Regions from separate parts of the Paenibacillus sp. ATY16 genome, predicted to be linked through region 2. Evidence: riboswitches for the same ligand, from Rfam matches in the RefSeq annotation. Region 2 holds a riboswitch; each other region holds the start of a gene.
What was found. A riboswitch is a leader RNA that binds a small molecule or an ion and turns the genes downstream of it on or off. The one in region 2 is predicted to bind ZMP and ZTP.
Positions count from the first base shown of each region.

Region 1: it holds a riboswitch for ZMP and ZTP, as region 2 does, so the genes downstream of both, rpiB (ribose 5-phosphate isomerase B) here and CFI03_RS29545 (DJ-1/PfpI family protein) in region 2, are expected to answer to the same signal.
Region 3: it holds a riboswitch for ZMP and ZTP, as region 2 does, so the genes downstream of both, CFI03_RS08050 (bifunctional 5,10-methylenetetrahydrofolate dehydrogenase/5,10-methenyltetrahydrofolate cyclohydrolase) here and CFI03_RS29545 (DJ-1/PfpI family protein) in region 2, are expected to answer to the same signal.

Region 1 is NZ_NMOK02000004.1:469,879-475,186, reverse strand. Features, by position in the region: gene CFI03_RS05215 (peptide ABC transporter substrate-binding protein) at 1-587, opposite strand, end outside; gene CFI03_RS05210 (serine hydroxymethyltransferase) at 1,096-2,343, opposite strand; gene CFI03_RS05205 (TIGR01440 family protein) at 2,367-2,969, opposite strand; gene rpiB (ribose 5-phosphate isomerase B) at 3,085-3,543, opposite strand; ZMP/ZTP riboswitch at 3,644-3,724, opposite strand; gene CFI03_RS05195 (low molecular weight protein arginine phosphatase) at 3,811-4,389, opposite strand; gene CFI03_RS05190 (manganese efflux pump MntP) at 4,431-4,943, opposite strand; gene CFI03_RS05185 (L-threonylcarbamoyladenylate synthase) at 5,059-5,308, opposite strand, start outside.
Region 2 is NZ_NMOK02000055.1:44,952-50,259, forward strand. Features, by position in the region: gene CFI03_RS29530 (aldo/keto reductase) at 1-88, opposite strand, end outside; gene CFI03_RS29535 (DUF2812 domain-containing protein) at 116-673, opposite strand; gene CFI03_RS29540 (PadR family transcriptional regulator) at 679-1,008, opposite strand; gene CFI03_RS29545 (DJ-1/PfpI family protein) at 1,200-1,799, opposite strand; ZMP/ZTP riboswitch at 1,852-1,931, opposite strand; gene CFI03_RS29550 (glycoside hydrolase family 25 protein) at 2,066-2,779, shown strand; gene CFI03_RS29555 (hypothetical protein) at 2,976-3,227, opposite strand; gene CFI03_RS29560 (glutathione peroxidase) at 3,320-3,883, opposite strand; gene CFI03_RS29565 (NUDIX hydrolase) at 4,007-4,537, opposite strand; gene CFI03_RS29570 (hypothetical protein) at 4,544-5,008, opposite strand; gene CFI03_RS29575 (ABC transporter permease) at 5,157-5,308, shown strand, end outside.
Region 3 is NZ_NMOK02000014.1:243,704-249,011, reverse strand. Features, by position in the region: gene CFI03_RS08060 (hypothetical protein) at 1-43, opposite strand, end outside; gene CFI03_RS08055 (CapA family protein) at 118-1,191, opposite strand; ZMP/ZTP riboswitch at 1,325-1,409, shown strand; gene CFI03_RS08050 (bifunctional 5,10-methylenetetrahydrofolate dehydrogenase/5,10-methenyltetrahydrofolate cyclohydrolase) at 1,492-2,346, shown strand; gene CFI03_RS08045 (cyclodeaminase/cyclohydrolase family protein) at 2,347-2,985, shown strand; gene CFI03_RS31295 (choice-of-anchor J domain-containing protein) at 3,055-5,130, opposite strand.

The sequences.
Region 1 (5,308 bases), on a different contig from region 2:
TTGTGAACCGGATAGAAAACAGTGAAGGACATCAGACCAAGGAAATAAGGAGTTGGCGAGTTCAGCTCTACTTGCAGCGTGTGGTCGTCAACCGCTTTAACACCTACATCGTCAGCTTTTACGCCGTCAGCGGCAGTGTTGTAAGCTTCCGCATTCTTGATGTAGTACAGCTGGTAAGCATAAGCAGATGCTGCTGGCTTCAGGTTAGGATCGAGGGCACGCTTCCATGCGTATTCGAAGTCACCTGCAGTTACCGGGTCACCGTTGCTCCATTTCGCGTCATCGCGAATGGTGAACGTGTAAGTCTTGCCGTCGTCGGAGATTTTCCACTCTTTAGCGACAGCTGGTTCAACTTCGCCCTTCTCGTTCTTACGAGTCAGACCTTCAAACAAACCGTTTACAACAGTTGCGGACACTTGGTCTTGTACCTGAGCCGGGTCAAGGGACGGCGGTTCAGTTGCAAGGTTCATGCGGAACACAGAGCCTTCGCTGCTTCCGGACTCTTGCTTAGGTGTACAGCCGACAGCTACGAGAGCCAGTGCAAGCAGTACGGAAATCATGGTAAAGCCATACTTCTTCTTCGACATTTTACTTCCTCCCCTGGATCTTCTCCTCTTGCTTGCTATTGTAATAATTTGACATTACATAATTAAACAATGCGAGAAATAATACGAAACATTGAATATTTATCAATGAACATATGTTCAATCGCCCTGTTTTACAAATGTTCAGGCCAAATTAGTACAAAAGTAATGTTAATTAATATACCATTAACAAATATACATAATTTATAATGATTTGTCACGCCCCAGAAATTACATTTCTGAAATTGTCGAATTTTGACGAGATATGTAGTTTCGTGGAACCCGCTTATATATCATGCTGCATTCGCTTTAACTTAATTCATAACACCAAGGCGAAACGGCTATCGCGCTCCAAATGCTCCCCTTTCAAATCATAGAGAACGATTAAACAACGAACAATTCCATTCCTTCTATATCTGCGTAGCGAAATGACTATATCTAAATAAAAAAGAGGCCGTTCCCAAGCGGTCGATTGGACCTTTGGGAACAGCCTCTTTTGCAAAGATAGCTATTAGTATTTCATGTTCGGGTAAAGCGGGAATTGAGCAGTCAGGTCGCGGACCATGCCGGTTGCTTTCGCCAATACCGCTTCGTCTTTCGGGCTCTTCAGCGTCATTGCGATAATTTCGCCGATTGTTTTCATGGCTTTCTCGTCCATGCCGCGGGAAGTGGCAGCCGGAGTACCTAGACGGATACCGCTTGTTACAAACGGGCTCGTTGGATCGAATGGAATCGCATTTTTATTCGCCGTAATGCCGATCGAGTCAAGAACGTGCTCAGCGTCGCGGCCCGTGATGTTCAGGCTGCGCGTGTCAATCAGCATCAAGTGGTTGTCAGTACCGCCGGAAACGATGTTGATGCCTTCCGCAATCAGCGTCTCGGACAATACTTTTGCGTTGTTGACTACTTTTTGCGCGTATTCTTTGAAGGATGGTTGAAGCGCTTCGCCGAATGCTACCGCTTTTGCTGCGATAATGTGCATCAGAGGACCGCCTTGCGAACCAGGGAATACCGCTTTATCGATTGCCGCTGCCCAAGGCTTGCGGCAAAGAATCATGCCGCCGCGAGGACCGCGGAGCGTTTTGTGAGTTGTTGTTGTAACAAAGTGCGCATGAGGCACTGGGTTCGGATGCAGACCTGCCGCAACAAGACCCGCGATATGAGCCATATCCACCATGAACAATGCGCCTACGTCTTGAGCGATTTGGCCAAGCTTCTCGAAATCGATGGTGCGCGGGTATGCGCTCGCGCCGGCAACGATCAAGCGAGGACGGTGTTTGAAGGCCGCTTTGCGAACTTCTTCATAGTTGATTGTAAACGTATCTTCTTCTACGCCGTAAGCAACGAAGTTGTACAGAAGACCGGATGCGTTAACCGGGCTGCCGTGCGTCAAGTGACCGCCGTGTGCCAGGTTCATGCCAAGAACCGTGTCGCCTGGTTTGAGGACGGCAAGGTATACCGCCATGTTCGCTTGCGCGCCGGAGTGAGGCTGAACGTTCGCATGCTCGGCGCCAAAAATTTCTTTCGCGCGTTCGCGTGCGATGTCTTCCACAATGTCCACATGCTCGCAGCCGCCGTAGAAACGTTTGCCAGGGTAGCCTTCTGCATATTTATTCGTCAGGACCGAACCCATAGCTTCCAGAACCGCTTCGCTTACGATGTTCTCGGATGCGATCAGTTCGATGTTGTCGCGTTGGCGCTGCAGCTCAAGGCCCATTGCCTTTAATACTTCAGGATCTTGGTTACGTAAGTTTTCCATTGTGAAAAGCCTCCTAAATATAATTAGTCGCAAGTTCCTGACGTCTGCTCTGACGCCAGGCCGCTGTCTTCCAAGGTGTATACCGCGCGCGCTCCGCCAATCAGCTTAGGCCGCGAAAAAGCCATCGTAACATGGGCTGCGCCAATCGACCGGATGGACGGTCTGACCGGAACGGCAACCCGGCGCAGGTGCATGCCGATAAAGGTATCGCCGATATCGATGCCCGCATGCGCCTGAACCGTCTCAACCAGACAAGCATTAGGCAGATGCCGGAAAGCGTAAGCGGCCATTGAACCGCCTGCCTTCGGAACGGGTACGGCAGCAACCTCATCCAGCCCGTATTTGTCCGCCGCCTCGCGGGGGAGGACAAGCGCCCGGTTCAAATGCTCGCAGCATTGATATACCGGATAAAAGCCCACGTCCTTCCGGACCGCTTCAATGCCTGCATAGATCTGGGCGGCCGTCTCGACCGTTCCCGAAGTTCCGATTCTTTGGCCAAGCACCTCGCTTGTGCTGGTGCCGACAACCAGCAGCTGGCCGGCTCTCAGTCCCCCTGCTACAACAAGTTCCCTTACAATAGTCTCCACGTCGGCTGCAATAGTAATGGTTTCCTTTTGATTGTTCATTGTACATACCTCCTGTGAATACAAAGAATGATCACACGAATCGCTTAAGGATTAATTACACCGATGGCCAGTTAATTAAGCGGTTAATGATAATTCTTGCTTCGAAAGCATGGACCTAAGGATGAACCGTATACTGCTGCTCGATTTCCTTCACTTTCCGGACACGCCCAACGTGGCGATCGCCGCCAGAGAACGGTGTTTCCAACCAGATGCGGACAATTTCCTGCGCAAGACCAGGGCCGATAATACGCTCGCCCATCGCAAGCACGTTTGTATCGTTATGCTCGCGGGTGGCTTGTGCCGAAAACATATCATGCACCAGCGCGCAGCGGATACCAGGAACTTTGTTCGCCGCGATTGACATGCCGATACCCGTGCCGCAAATCAGAATGCCTCGGTCAGCCTGACCGCCGGCCACTCTGTCTGCCACAGGCAGCGCATAATCGGGATAATCCACCGACTGGCTGCAGTCGCAGCCCAAGTCTTCAATTTCATGACCAAGCGATAAAAGAAACGGAACAATTTCATCTTTCAGACGGTAACCCGCATGATCTGCACCAATTGCAATTTTCAACGCAAAACCCTCCTGCTAGTTGTCGAATCATACGGACTTATTATACCTAAAATCCTCAAAAAGACGAAAAAAGAGCATGACATGCTATCACTAGCATGCTGCTCTTTGCCCAGGCGACCGGCCGTATGTTCCGATGCTCCACCGTGGTTACCCACTTCCGTCGCCAGTTACATCGGAAACCGTCTTTGTTACCTTCATGATAGCTTATTCAACCGTGAAAATCAATCAAATATACGCATAAATCGGGCCTATTTCCGGCATGGAATATCATCCCTTTTGAAGCATTTGAAGGAGGGCCTTCAGGCTCTCTTCGATTTCCTTGGCGCAGCTTTCGTACATGCCAAGCGTTCCGCCGAACGGATCGGCGATATCGAAGCTTGGGATCCGGCGCTCCAGCTCCAGAAGACGGGAACGTTCCGCAGTCGACAGCTGCTGGCCTAGCGCCTGCTTCATATGCATCTCCGTATACAGGCGCTCGAGCTCTTCAATGTCCGCCTGAACGGCCGTATCCTGGTTAACGTATTCCTTGAGCGTATAAGCTTTATCCACGGCTTCAGGGAAATAGTTGAGCAAGCCGCGTTTGTGTCCGGCTGTCATCGTCAGAATGAGATCCGCCCATGCAACGGCTTCTCCGCTTAACGCGCGCGACGAGCCGCGGTGCTCGACCGATTTGCCCCGCAGCGTTGTTGCCGCATGCGACGAGATCGGCAGTCCGTCAATGGTAGATACTCCGGCGGAACGAACCTCCAGCGATATCCCCTTCTGCTCCGCCATCGTCCTCAGCATGGCTTCCGCCATCGGCGAGCGGCAGGTATTGCCGGTACAAACAAACAAGATGCGCGTCATGCTGCATTCCCCTTTCTGGTATGGCTGATTCCATTGATGTATTAAAATATAAATAAAAGACCGAAAATGAGCAAGATCGTCCCTCCGAGCGCCTCCCCGTAGCCGCCCAGATTTTCGCTGACCCGGCGCCCAAGCAGCAGTCCCAGTACGGACATTAACCCGCCGAAAAACCCAAACAATAACACCGTCAGCAAAATATCGGCCTCGAACATGCCGAGTGTTACGCCAACGGAGAAGGAGTCGATACTGACGCTGAACGCAAACAAAAACGTTCCGATCGAGGAACGGTAGTCCATCGTTTGGACCGATTCCCCTTTGAGCGAGCTGTAAATCATGTGCCCGCCAAGCAAAAGCAGCAGCACGCCCGCAGCCATCGTCGCAACATGGCCAAGCAGTCCGCTGACAAAATGTCCGGCATATATGCCGCCAAGAGGCATCAGCACATGGAATAACGCGATAATGCTGCTTAACCGGAGCACATCCCGCAGGCGAATCCCCTTCAGCCCGATTCCGATTCCTAACGAAAAAGCATCCATGCCAAGCGCAACCGCCATAATGAGCAGTGTCGCGAATTGTCCGGCATGCAAAGTTGCATCAGTCACGCTATCGCCCCCATGTCCACATCCATTCTTAACCAAGATATGCGGACAAGGGGACAAACATACTACTCTATACGCGGACGATTTGATGCCCCGCCGCTTTCGCCAGACGATTCATCAGAGCAAGTCCGATCCCTTCCTCGGAGCAGCCTTCCGCCCATATGCGCTGCACGCCTTCCGAGTCGAACCGGCGGAGTGCCGCATACAGGTTATGCGCCGCCTGCTCCGGATGCAGCTCGCTGCCGTAACTGAGGATCAGGTCGGCATCATACGCGGCAGCTCTTTCGTCGAAAGTGAGAACACCGGTCTTCACAGGCGTT
Region 2 (5,308 bases):
CCTTCTCTTCATCCGTACCCAGCGACATGCAGCCAAGTCCGATCTCCCCTACATATAATTCCGAACCGCCCAATTGATTTTTTCTCATAGCAGATTTGCTCCTCCGTTATCCAGATTAAAGTTTAAGCGCGTTTACTTTCTTCTGCATCCTCCAGCAGCCATATCCCAATACGCCGAACAAGAGCAGATATAGGACTGTCACCGGCAGGCCTATCGTCCAAAACCTGTCGCCGCTGAGGAAGTTTCGCAGATTAACCATATTGGCAAGCATGATAATCAAATTAACGAGCATCATAATGGCCATTACCCTTTGCATTCTTTTGTACAGTTGAATCAGCGAGTCCCGGTCCGTATAAAGCCGCGGTTCTTCCCCTGGCTGCCACTCCCTGCGAAAATAATGCCAGAGCGAGCCGTAAGAGCTGACATACTCCCAGCCTGCGTCCCGATACAAATCAATATACTCCTGAAACTTGCTGCTTCCAAGCCCTTGCCCCGTCTGATAATCCAGCCTGTACGTATACCGGACCGATTCATCCTTTGCGAAGAAGCTGCTTGCCATACTCGCTTTCTTGAAATGCAATCCGTCACGGGACATCTCGTTAATCCACTTCTCTTCTTTCTCAAAGTCCCAGCTCATCGTCAGCCGATTCCGCTTAATCAGCTTGTCGCTCATACGCCTCACCCTTTCTTCGTAATCAGAGCTTGCCGCCCTACGTTCAGAAGCTCTTCCAGTCTTGCGATCTCCGCTTCGACTACCAGCATGCCGTTCTCCGTAATGGCATACATTTTGCGGCGCGAGTCCGCTCCCTCCGGAACGGGATATTGCTCAATCAGCCCTTTGCCCAGCAAGGTATTAAGCGCCGTATATAAAGTGCCTGCACCAAGCTTTACGCGCCCGCCGCTCCTCTTCTCGGTATCCTGCATAATGCCGTATCCATGCGATGGCTCCGTATAGAGAACGATCAGGATATAATAAAACGCCTCGGTAAGCGGCAGCATCTCTTTCATGTCTTTTCATCCTTCCCACCACTCGAACTATATCGTCTGTCGATATATCTTATGCTTATATATTAAGTCTCGATATATCGACTGTCAATATAGTTTGTGGAAAATTTATCAAAACAAATCTCACAAAAAAAAGAACATGCCGTGAGTCTCGACATGCTCTGATAGGTTTCTTTCATCATTGCCAAAGTGCATCAGGAATGCTCTATTGGCACCCAATCGTATTCCATTAGTTTTGCGGTATGCAAGGCTCTCTCCTCGCCAAGAAGGCGGCTGATGACATAGAGGGACATGTCTATGCCGGCCGAAATGCCGGCAGACATTATTATTTTTCCGTTATCCACATATCTGGCGGTCTCGGATATTTCGGCGGATGCCGGTGCAACCTGCCTCAGCTCATCGGTTGCAAGACGATTCGTCGTCAGCTTCAGCCCTTCCAGCACTCCCGCCTTCGCAAGGAGCAGCGCGCCCGTGCAGACGGATAGCAGAAGCTCCGACTCGTCAGCGCATTTCCCGATCCAATCGGTCAGCACCTTGTTGTGCATTTCCTGACGGGAGCCCCAGCCGCCGGGGATAAGCACGATATCGGGCTTGGGACAGTCGTGAATGGTATAGGCCGAATTGACGCTCAGATTGCCTAAGGCCGTAACGGGACTGTTATTCTCCGCCACGGTGAACACATGGAAATCCTGCCCGCGATTGCTGCCCGTAATAAACACTTCAAACGGTCCCGTAAAGTCCAGCACTTCCACGTTGTCGTAGATCAGAATAGCTACATTTCTCCTCTTCTGCATCCGCTTCATCCTCCCCAATAAAAAAGAGCATCGCCTCTCTTCACGAGAAACGATACTCTGCCCAGGCGTACGGCTCATGACATATGTGCTCCCTCGTGGTTCTCCACGTTTACGCCAGTCACACATACCAGATATTTACTTTTATCATAAACCGGGCATATGCGCGGGGCAAGTTAAATTTCGCGGAAACAAATAAGGACATGCTGACGTCTATGTATGGGAATGTTCAAAGTAAAATTAAAGGCAGGAACAAAGGATAGGTGGCTATGAAGCTAAAAAGATGGCAGAAAAGCACCGCGTGTATACTGCTGCTCTTCGTGATCGCCGGTGTATTGGAATATAAGGGCATCATTTGGCATAACAACCTGTTCGCGTCTAAATACAAGGTTCGGGGAATCGACGTGTCCCACTATCAGGGCGAGATTGATTGGGGCAAGGTTGCCGGCAGCGGCAAATGGCGGTTCGTCTATATCAAGGCAACCGAAGGAAAGGATATGACGGATAAGGACTTCAAATCGAATTGGGAGCAAGCAAGAAGCCAAGGGATGAGGACCGGCGCTTATCATTTTTTCACGACGCAAAGCACCGGCGCCCAGCAGGCGGCGCATTTTATCGAAGAGGTACCCAATGAGTCCGCCAACCTCCCGCCTGTTATCGATATCGAGATTGCTCTTGATAAGGATGTCGCCCGCATACAGCGGGAACTGACCATCCTCTCCAGCGATCTGGAGGAGCATTATAAGCAGAAGCCTATCTTGTATGTCACTTACGATACCTTTAATACTTATATAGCAGGCAGCTTCAAGGATTACGAAATCTGGATCAGGGATATCGTCAAGCATCCGCGTTTACGAGGAGACCGCAGCTGGTTATTCTGGCAATACAACAACCGGGGTCATATCCCCGGCATCGATGCGTACGTCGATATTAATGTTTTTAACGGAGACTACGAGCAATTTAAAGCAAGGTTTGAGCGCTAAAAAATAGAAGCCGAAACTTCTTGGGAAGCATCGGCTGACGGATTACTTTTCGATTTTATAGGTAAACTTCCACTCGGCCGTATTCCCCGAATACCTGCCGCGGTTCTCCGTCACAACGACCTTCAACGCTTTATTGACGGTTTTTGTGATGGAAGATGCTTTTACCGTATCATTGGCTGAATTGCTATCGGGAATTTTATCCTGCTCTTCGGCATATAATGCTGTCCGTCGATTTCAAGCTCAGGGTGATACTTTTGTTTTTCTGTGCTTCCTTGCCGTTCACGTAAGCCTTAGTCAACCACTCGTTACCGACATGATTATTCTCAATCAGCTCCACGCTGACTAGCGTCACTTTGAATTTGGTTGATTTGTCCGAAGCCGAGACCGGTTGCATAAGCAGCGCAAAAACAGCCGTAACCGCCATAGCTACCTTCAAAAGCTTGCTCAATGCGAATGCCTCCCTCAAATTTTTCCAATAGAGAAATTTCTTCCGGGACGCATGTTTATCCTGCCTCTTTACTATTTTCGCAATAATTAGACTTATTGCTCCGAGGATAACGCCTCCTCGATGGCCAATTCCAAATCGGCTGGCTGCGTCGTTGGCTCGAATCGGGCGATAACCTTACCTTCCCGGTTAACGAGGAACTTGGAGAAATTCCACTTTACGCCGTCTCCTTCATACAGGTCCGGATGATTCTGCTGGAGAAAATCCTTCATCCACAGCTCATCGGAATTGTCCGCATCAAAGCCCCGGAAAGGTGCCTGCTCCGTCAAATATTGAAAGAGCGGATGAACGGATTCACCGCGGAGCTCTACCTTTTCGAACAGCGAGAAGGTTACTCCAACATTGCGCCGGCAATGCTCTTCCACCTCCGCATTGCTGCCGGGCTCTTTGCCGTTGAACTGATTGCACGGGAAACCCAATATTTCGAAGCCGTGCATCCAATATTTTTCGTACAAATGCTGCAGGCCTTCGAACTGCTTGGAATAGCCGCATTGGCTTGCTGTATTCACGATTAGAAGAACCCTGCCGTAAAAAGCAGACAGATGAATAGGCTCCCCATTTATCTCATTAACCTGAATGTCATAGATGGACTTGTTCATCATTAATCCCTCTCCCCTTTTTTATATTTAATCCATCATATAACCAAGAAGCCTATTTGAATAATATATAAAAACAATAATCTTCATAGGCAATTTCAATAAAGTATATATTGGAAAAAAGGCTTATAAAAAGCCTTCTCTCTCCATGAACTTCACAGCTTCTTTCAGAATAATCCGGTCGCGCATCAGCATAAAAAGCTTGGCGTGATTATCGCCGCCGCCCGCCACTGCTTTTTCCATAATATCCAGCGCTTGTGCGGCAGACAGCCATTGAACAGACATTCCGAGCTGTTCTTCGGCTTCGGTGAGAGCAGCCTCACCCGCGCCATGCCGCGCTTTTGCCAGATAACAATGCGAATGCTGCAGAAACCCGTTCCGATTCTTATGCTCCTCCACAAAGCCAAGCTTGCAGAGTACATCCGCTAAGCAACCGGTCTCCTCTTTTATTTCCCGCACAAAAGCTTCCTCGGGGGACTCGCCTTCCTCCATTCCTCCGCCGGGCAGCTTGTAGAGATCAAGCTCGGCCATATACATCATCGCAACTTGTCCATGATCGTTGAATAGCACTCCCCTTGCGGCATAACGCGAGACGATATCCAGATACGCCGGGTCGCCTCCTATAAGATCACTGTCGGTTATCTTTAGGCTTAGCATGATCCCTTATCTCCTTTTTAAACTTAACGGTTCAGGCAACTGATTGCCTTCGTTTTTAAAGGCATTAAACTTCTTGACCAGGTCCAGGTAAGCCTGCTCCCGGTCTTCGCCAGTTCCCTTCATCTCCTGCCAATCCTTAACGCTTGCTTCCCACGGGATGCCTGCTCCTTTCCGGCGAATGTATTCGATCGGATAATCATCCACGGACCAGTTCTTTTCATGGTCACGCCTTTTTCTAAACACATATCGCGCTCCTTCAATCAGCAGTGCCATGCAGAGGCTGGGAATAAGACTATTAACGGCGTTATCGGGATTAAAGTGCCTCGCAGAGGAATAAATGCCGTCGCATATTAGGAAAAGCATTAAAGCATACAAGAGCCATCTCAAGCCTTTGGCCAGCTTCCTAAACCGTTTAAAGTTCAGCAAAGTTAAATAAAATACCACGATAAGAATGATCAGAATCATTGCCACTTCCGTTACGCCTCCCCTGCAATCTTAGGTCTAACCTTATAAATAACTATATTAAAAATATCCGTAGCCTACGGGATTCAAATCGATTAATATAAGAGCATTGTAATTGTCATATTTTACATATGAAGTCACTTTTAAGGGGGTTAATATGCTTCAGGCTTACTGGTACATAACGAAAATGAAGCTACTCGTTAATCTGACTTACCGGTTTGAAGTATTCACTTCCGTTGCAACCAATCTTATTCTGATGCTGGCTTCCGTATTCTTATGGCAGACGGCTTACAAAGGCGGCTCCGGATC
Region 3 (5,308 bases), on a different contig from region 2:
AGATCCAAAATCTGAATTTGGATTTAGACTTACCGATTCTCAAAATATATAACCCCCTGGCATTTTTGTCCGTCGGACAATAATTCGCCAGGGGGCTTGCAATCCCTCTTCTTGCCGTTATTTTGCCGATACGGTTCCATCCTCGTTAACCTTCACGTTGAATGAAATCTTGTTCAGCTTCGAGTATGTCGTTTCGTTATAAGCCTGCTCCCGCAGAATCGGTCTTGTATTATCGATTTTTACCGGCGTGATTTTACTGCTCACCTTATCCCCGTCGAACGTTAAAGTAGCAATCATGGAGTCGTACGCTTTATTTGAACGCTGCGTTGGGGTGAACACAAAGTTGCCGAGGGAATAGAAGATCGGTTTGCCCTTGTACGTCTCAATCCCCTGCAAGCAATGGCTGTGGCTGCCGATGACGGCATCTACCCCCGCGTCGATAAAAGCTTTCGCATACGTTCTCGCATAGTCCTCCGGGTAATCCTGGTATTCGTTATTCCAGTGAATATAGATAACCGTTATGTCCGAATATTTAACGGCGTTCTTAACGTAACGCATCATCGCGTCAAAATCGTAACCAGAGGCGATACCCGCCTTGTTATCCCCCGCATACCAGCTTGGACCCGAAAGCACCCGGCTGATGCCAACGATCGCTACCTTCTTCCCATTGACCTTCTTGGTGTAGGCGGTAAACGCCTCGTCGATATTGCTGCCGGCGCCGGTATGTCCAATCCTGTATTCGTCCAGATATTCTATCGTGTCGGTCAGCGCCTCCACGCCGTAGTCCAGCGTATGGTTATTCGCAACGGATACTCCGTCAATTCCGGAGTTTACGATCGCTTGCAGCGTTTTGGGAGCGGAACGGAAGGTGTACGTCTTGATCGCCTTTTGCCCGCGTGTCGAGATCGGAGTCTCCAGATTGGCGAAGCTGATGTCGGAGCCGGATAACAGCCCGCGTACCTTTTCAAACGGGTAATTCAAGCCATATTTATCCATGTTCGCCGCAACCTTCCCGTCCAGCAAAATATCCCCCGCAAAGCTGATCTCGATCGGCTTGTCCTCTGCGGCAGCCGGCTTTGCCGAAACCGCTGCAGAAGCGGCAGAAGAAGCTATTGCCGTCACATTGCCCGCCGCCTCCAGATTAAAGCCCAGAAAAAGAAGCAAAGCCATTACGTATTTAAGCACGGTCATTCGCATCGTACCCTCCATGGAATCTATGTATCTTCCAGCCAAAGACTACTAATGTGTATGCCGGAAGGAAGAAATAGATTACTAGAGGGAAAGACTTTTCTTTCGTTCAAACTTTTGATACAGTAAGAAAAATAACGTTGCATGCGACTGGCGAAAAAAGTGGAATCAACCACGGGGGAGCATGCAGCTTGGACGTTCCGTTCGCCTGGGAAAAGTATCTGAGGACAGACTCGCGTTTTTCGCGAGCCTTCCGCAGGTACTTTTTTTCGTTCATGAACAAAACGGCATGGAGGGATTGGAATGACGAAGCTCTTGAAAGCGAAGGAAGCAGCAGATCAGGTATACGAAGAAATAAGAACGAAGGTCGAAGAATGGAAGCGGATTGGGGTTCAGCCTCATATGGCGACGATTCTGGTCGAAGGAGATCCCGCATCCGCTTATTATGCCGGGGCCAAGCAAAAAATCGCAGAGAAGCTAGGCGTAGCGTTTACTCTCCACGCGTTCCCGGCAGGAGTTGCGGAAAAAGAGCTCCTTCAGCTTGTTAACCGATTGAACAATGATCCATCCGTTCATGGCATTATGCTGGAGCTGCCCCTGCCCCGGCATCTGTCGGCAAGCACCATTGAGAGGGCGATCTCCCCGTTGAAAGACGTGGACGGAGTTACGCCTGATAACAAGCTTGCTACGGTAACGGGTGACACCGGTCTCTATCCGGCTACCCCCCAATCCTGCATTCGTCTTCTGAAGCATTACGGTTTTACGCTTGAAGGCAAGAACGTAACGCTCGTGGGACGCGGCCAGACCGTCGGGCTGCCGCTGTTCCATATGCTTCAGCGCGAGAACGCCACCGTAACGGTCTGTCATTCGCGCACGCCGGATATCGCTTCCCATCTGGGCCATGCCGAAATCGCCTTCGTCGCGGTTGGCCGTCCAAGCGTCGTTACGCAGGAGATGGTTCATCCCAACCTCGTCATTATAGATGCCGGAATCAATGAAACGCCGGAGGGTAAAATGATTGGCGATGTTGCAATCGGCGTTCAATCAAGCGCAGCGGCGGTATCCCCCGTACCTGGCGGGGTCGGAACGTTAACGACGGCTATCCTGTACGAAAATCTGCTGAAGGCTATTGACCTTCAACTCGGGGAGGACAAATAGATGACTGCAACGATTTCGTGGGATGATTCCATCCGTCATTTTCTGGAGCAAGCCGGCAGCGCTAGTCCTACGCCGGGCGGAGGAAGCGTAGCCGCATTGATTGCTGCGCTTGCAGCCTCGATGACTTCGATGGTCGGTAACTTGACTCAAGGTGAAAAGTTCGCCGATGTTCAATCTACTATTGTTGAAGTCATAGAGAAGATGCGTCGCTTAACGACAGAATGCGAAGAGCTGCTCCAGGCGGACATCTCTTCTTTTAATGGATACATGGATGCGCTAAAGCTGCCAAAGAGCTCCGATGAAGAGAAACTTATACGCAAAAACGCGCTTCGCGAAGCTGCGATTCAAGCGATGGATGTTCCTCTGCGTCTCATTGAGGTGTGCCGGGATGGTCTGGTATTTACCCGCCGCATTGCGGAGTCTTCCAACAAAAACGTCATCTCCGATCTGGGGATTGGAGCGATTTTGTTCGAAGCTGCCGCGCAGTCCGCAATGCTGACGATCGAGATCAATCTGGCCTCCTTAAAGGACGCGGAGCTAAAGCAGCTCTACTTGGACAAGGTAGCCTCGCTAATGAACGAGATTCGGGAACTGAAAAGCAGCTCCCTTCAAATAACCCGTAATCGCATCCTCGGATAAAAAAACATGAATATTCTATCGCACGAAAAGAAGACGCGCAGGCGAATCCCTGGCGTCTTCTTCTATTTTTTATTTAGACGACTTGTCTTTTTTCCCGTTAGTCTTTAAGACAACGTCATAATCGTAAGGCACGCTGCTCACGGTGCCTTCAGGCGCGGCGTAAGTCGTCATCATAATAATGCGGTCGTATTTAGAACTGTGGAGCATGTCGGCAAGCTCGACGCGGCTCGACTCTGCCATGTTGATCGGGTCAGGCACCCGGATAACCTTAACCTGGTTGCCATGCTCCTTGTCCTTCTGCTTATCGTAGTTTTTCATAAGGCCAATGAACTCCACCTGATAATTGACGTATTGGCCAATCGTCTGCTCCAGGCTCTTAAAGCCGGAGGTATCCGTCATCGGATCAATGACGGTTCCGTTCAGCCTCAGATTGGATAAATACCAGCCTGCTTCGTTGTAGCCCCAGTCCGTCAGGTAACGGAACCCAAGCAGCACCTTTTTGCCGGCATAAGCGGACAGATCAAAGGTCTCCGTCTTCCAGCCTTCGGAGCTGCCCGTGAAGCCCGGCAGATTCGCTGCCGTCTTCGGATAGCCTCCTTCGACCAGATCGCTCCGCGTATCCTCGTTGGACAGCGAGGTCCAGGTCTTTCCTCCGTCTTCCGATATTTGCACCACGCCGAAATCCCATTGCTCCTCGATATTATAGCTGGTATCGAAGCTGAGCTCCGGTGTTGCCTGACCGGTCAGATCGAGTTCCCTGATGAGGAAATTGTCCGCCTGGTCGCCTTGATTGCTCCATAGGACCGTCCCTCTTTCGGGATCCTCTACGGGTATCCAGTTGGTGCGCAGGAAGTCGAGTCCCTGGAAATAGAGATGATCAATTTTGGAGTCGGGCTTAAGCACCTTAAAGTCCGTTCCCCATGCAGGCGTAACATTGTCCGACTTAACCGAAGAAGCAAAGTCGGGAGCTAGATCAATGGAATTAAACTTGTAGGTGGAGGAATCCCCCTTATAACCGCTGTCGAGCACAACGGCCGTCATGTAGTCGGCATATAAGTCGGCGAATGACTTATTGATTCCCGCTTCGGTCAGCGCAGCTTCCACACCGCTAATACCGGTATTAGGGTTATGGAACAAGGTTCGTATAAACGACTCACCGTAATGATCATAGAGATACAGCTGGAACAGATACGCGTTGCCGTAATCGGAAAGAATCTGGAGATCGGACTGATCGCCCCATAAAGTAAGCGAGTTGCGGAGATTGGACAAAAATTCGTTTACGTGGTCCGTGGAGTGGCCGTATCCGACCAGGTACTGGGCGAAATCGGACAACCCCTCATTGATGAAGCTTTCTTCCGCCGGATCGGTATCCCGGTGCAGCAAATGCTGAAACTCATGGGCAAATACGCCTTCATAGAGATACGGCTTTGCTGCGGTTGGCCCGGTTCTGTTAAGCCAATCCAGGCTGTCTATCGTCATCACGTTGCGGTCGGCAAAATCGCTGATTGTAGGGGAGAAATAACCGGCGATATAGCTCGGATAGTTAGGGTCATAGTAGCTTTGATCCTTAATGTTGTCGATCAGAATAACAACGCGCCCGCTGTCATCCTTGTACAAGCCGTTATACCCCTCTTCTCCTTTGCGTTCCGCCGGCGGCGCAAAGTATTCGATTTCTTTCGGATAAATGCGCGTTTCAAATTCGTTCAGCAGGTATTGTACCTGCTCGTCCGTAATTTGAACGGAGCCGTTTCGAGGATCGCCATCCGGGAATTTGAGGTTGTTCGCTACCCATACCTCGCCGCTCTTCCCGACGGCCCGAAGAGTAAAATTCGTCAAATAATATTGGCCGTTCACATCGTTATTCGTGAGCCACGGTTTGACAGTGCCCACATCCGCTTCCGTCAAGCCGGCCGCCTCTGACGACGAGCCTGGATTCCCGGAAGCCTCGCTGCCTGTCAGGTCCAGCCGTCCCTCGGCTTCGACGCTTTCCAAAGTATCGGCCCTAAGCTTAGAACCTACATCCAGTACACTGGGATTAGCGTTATAGCTTTGCTGCTTTGTTGGCGCTGCCGTTGCCGCAGCCGGCGCCAGAAGGCCGCCAACCAGAATAAACGACGATATCAGACCAAAAAGATTGCGTTTCACCACATACACTCCTCCTCAAAAGTTTTGCGAAGCAAAACTTGCTGCGTAAGCATAAACTTCAAGAATGATCATACAAGCAGCCCGGTATAGGCTGATTGCGATGATTCTTACGCTATGTCAACTATCATAACAAGGAGGAAAATATACGAAAGTGCCGCTGCTACCATACATGTCAGAG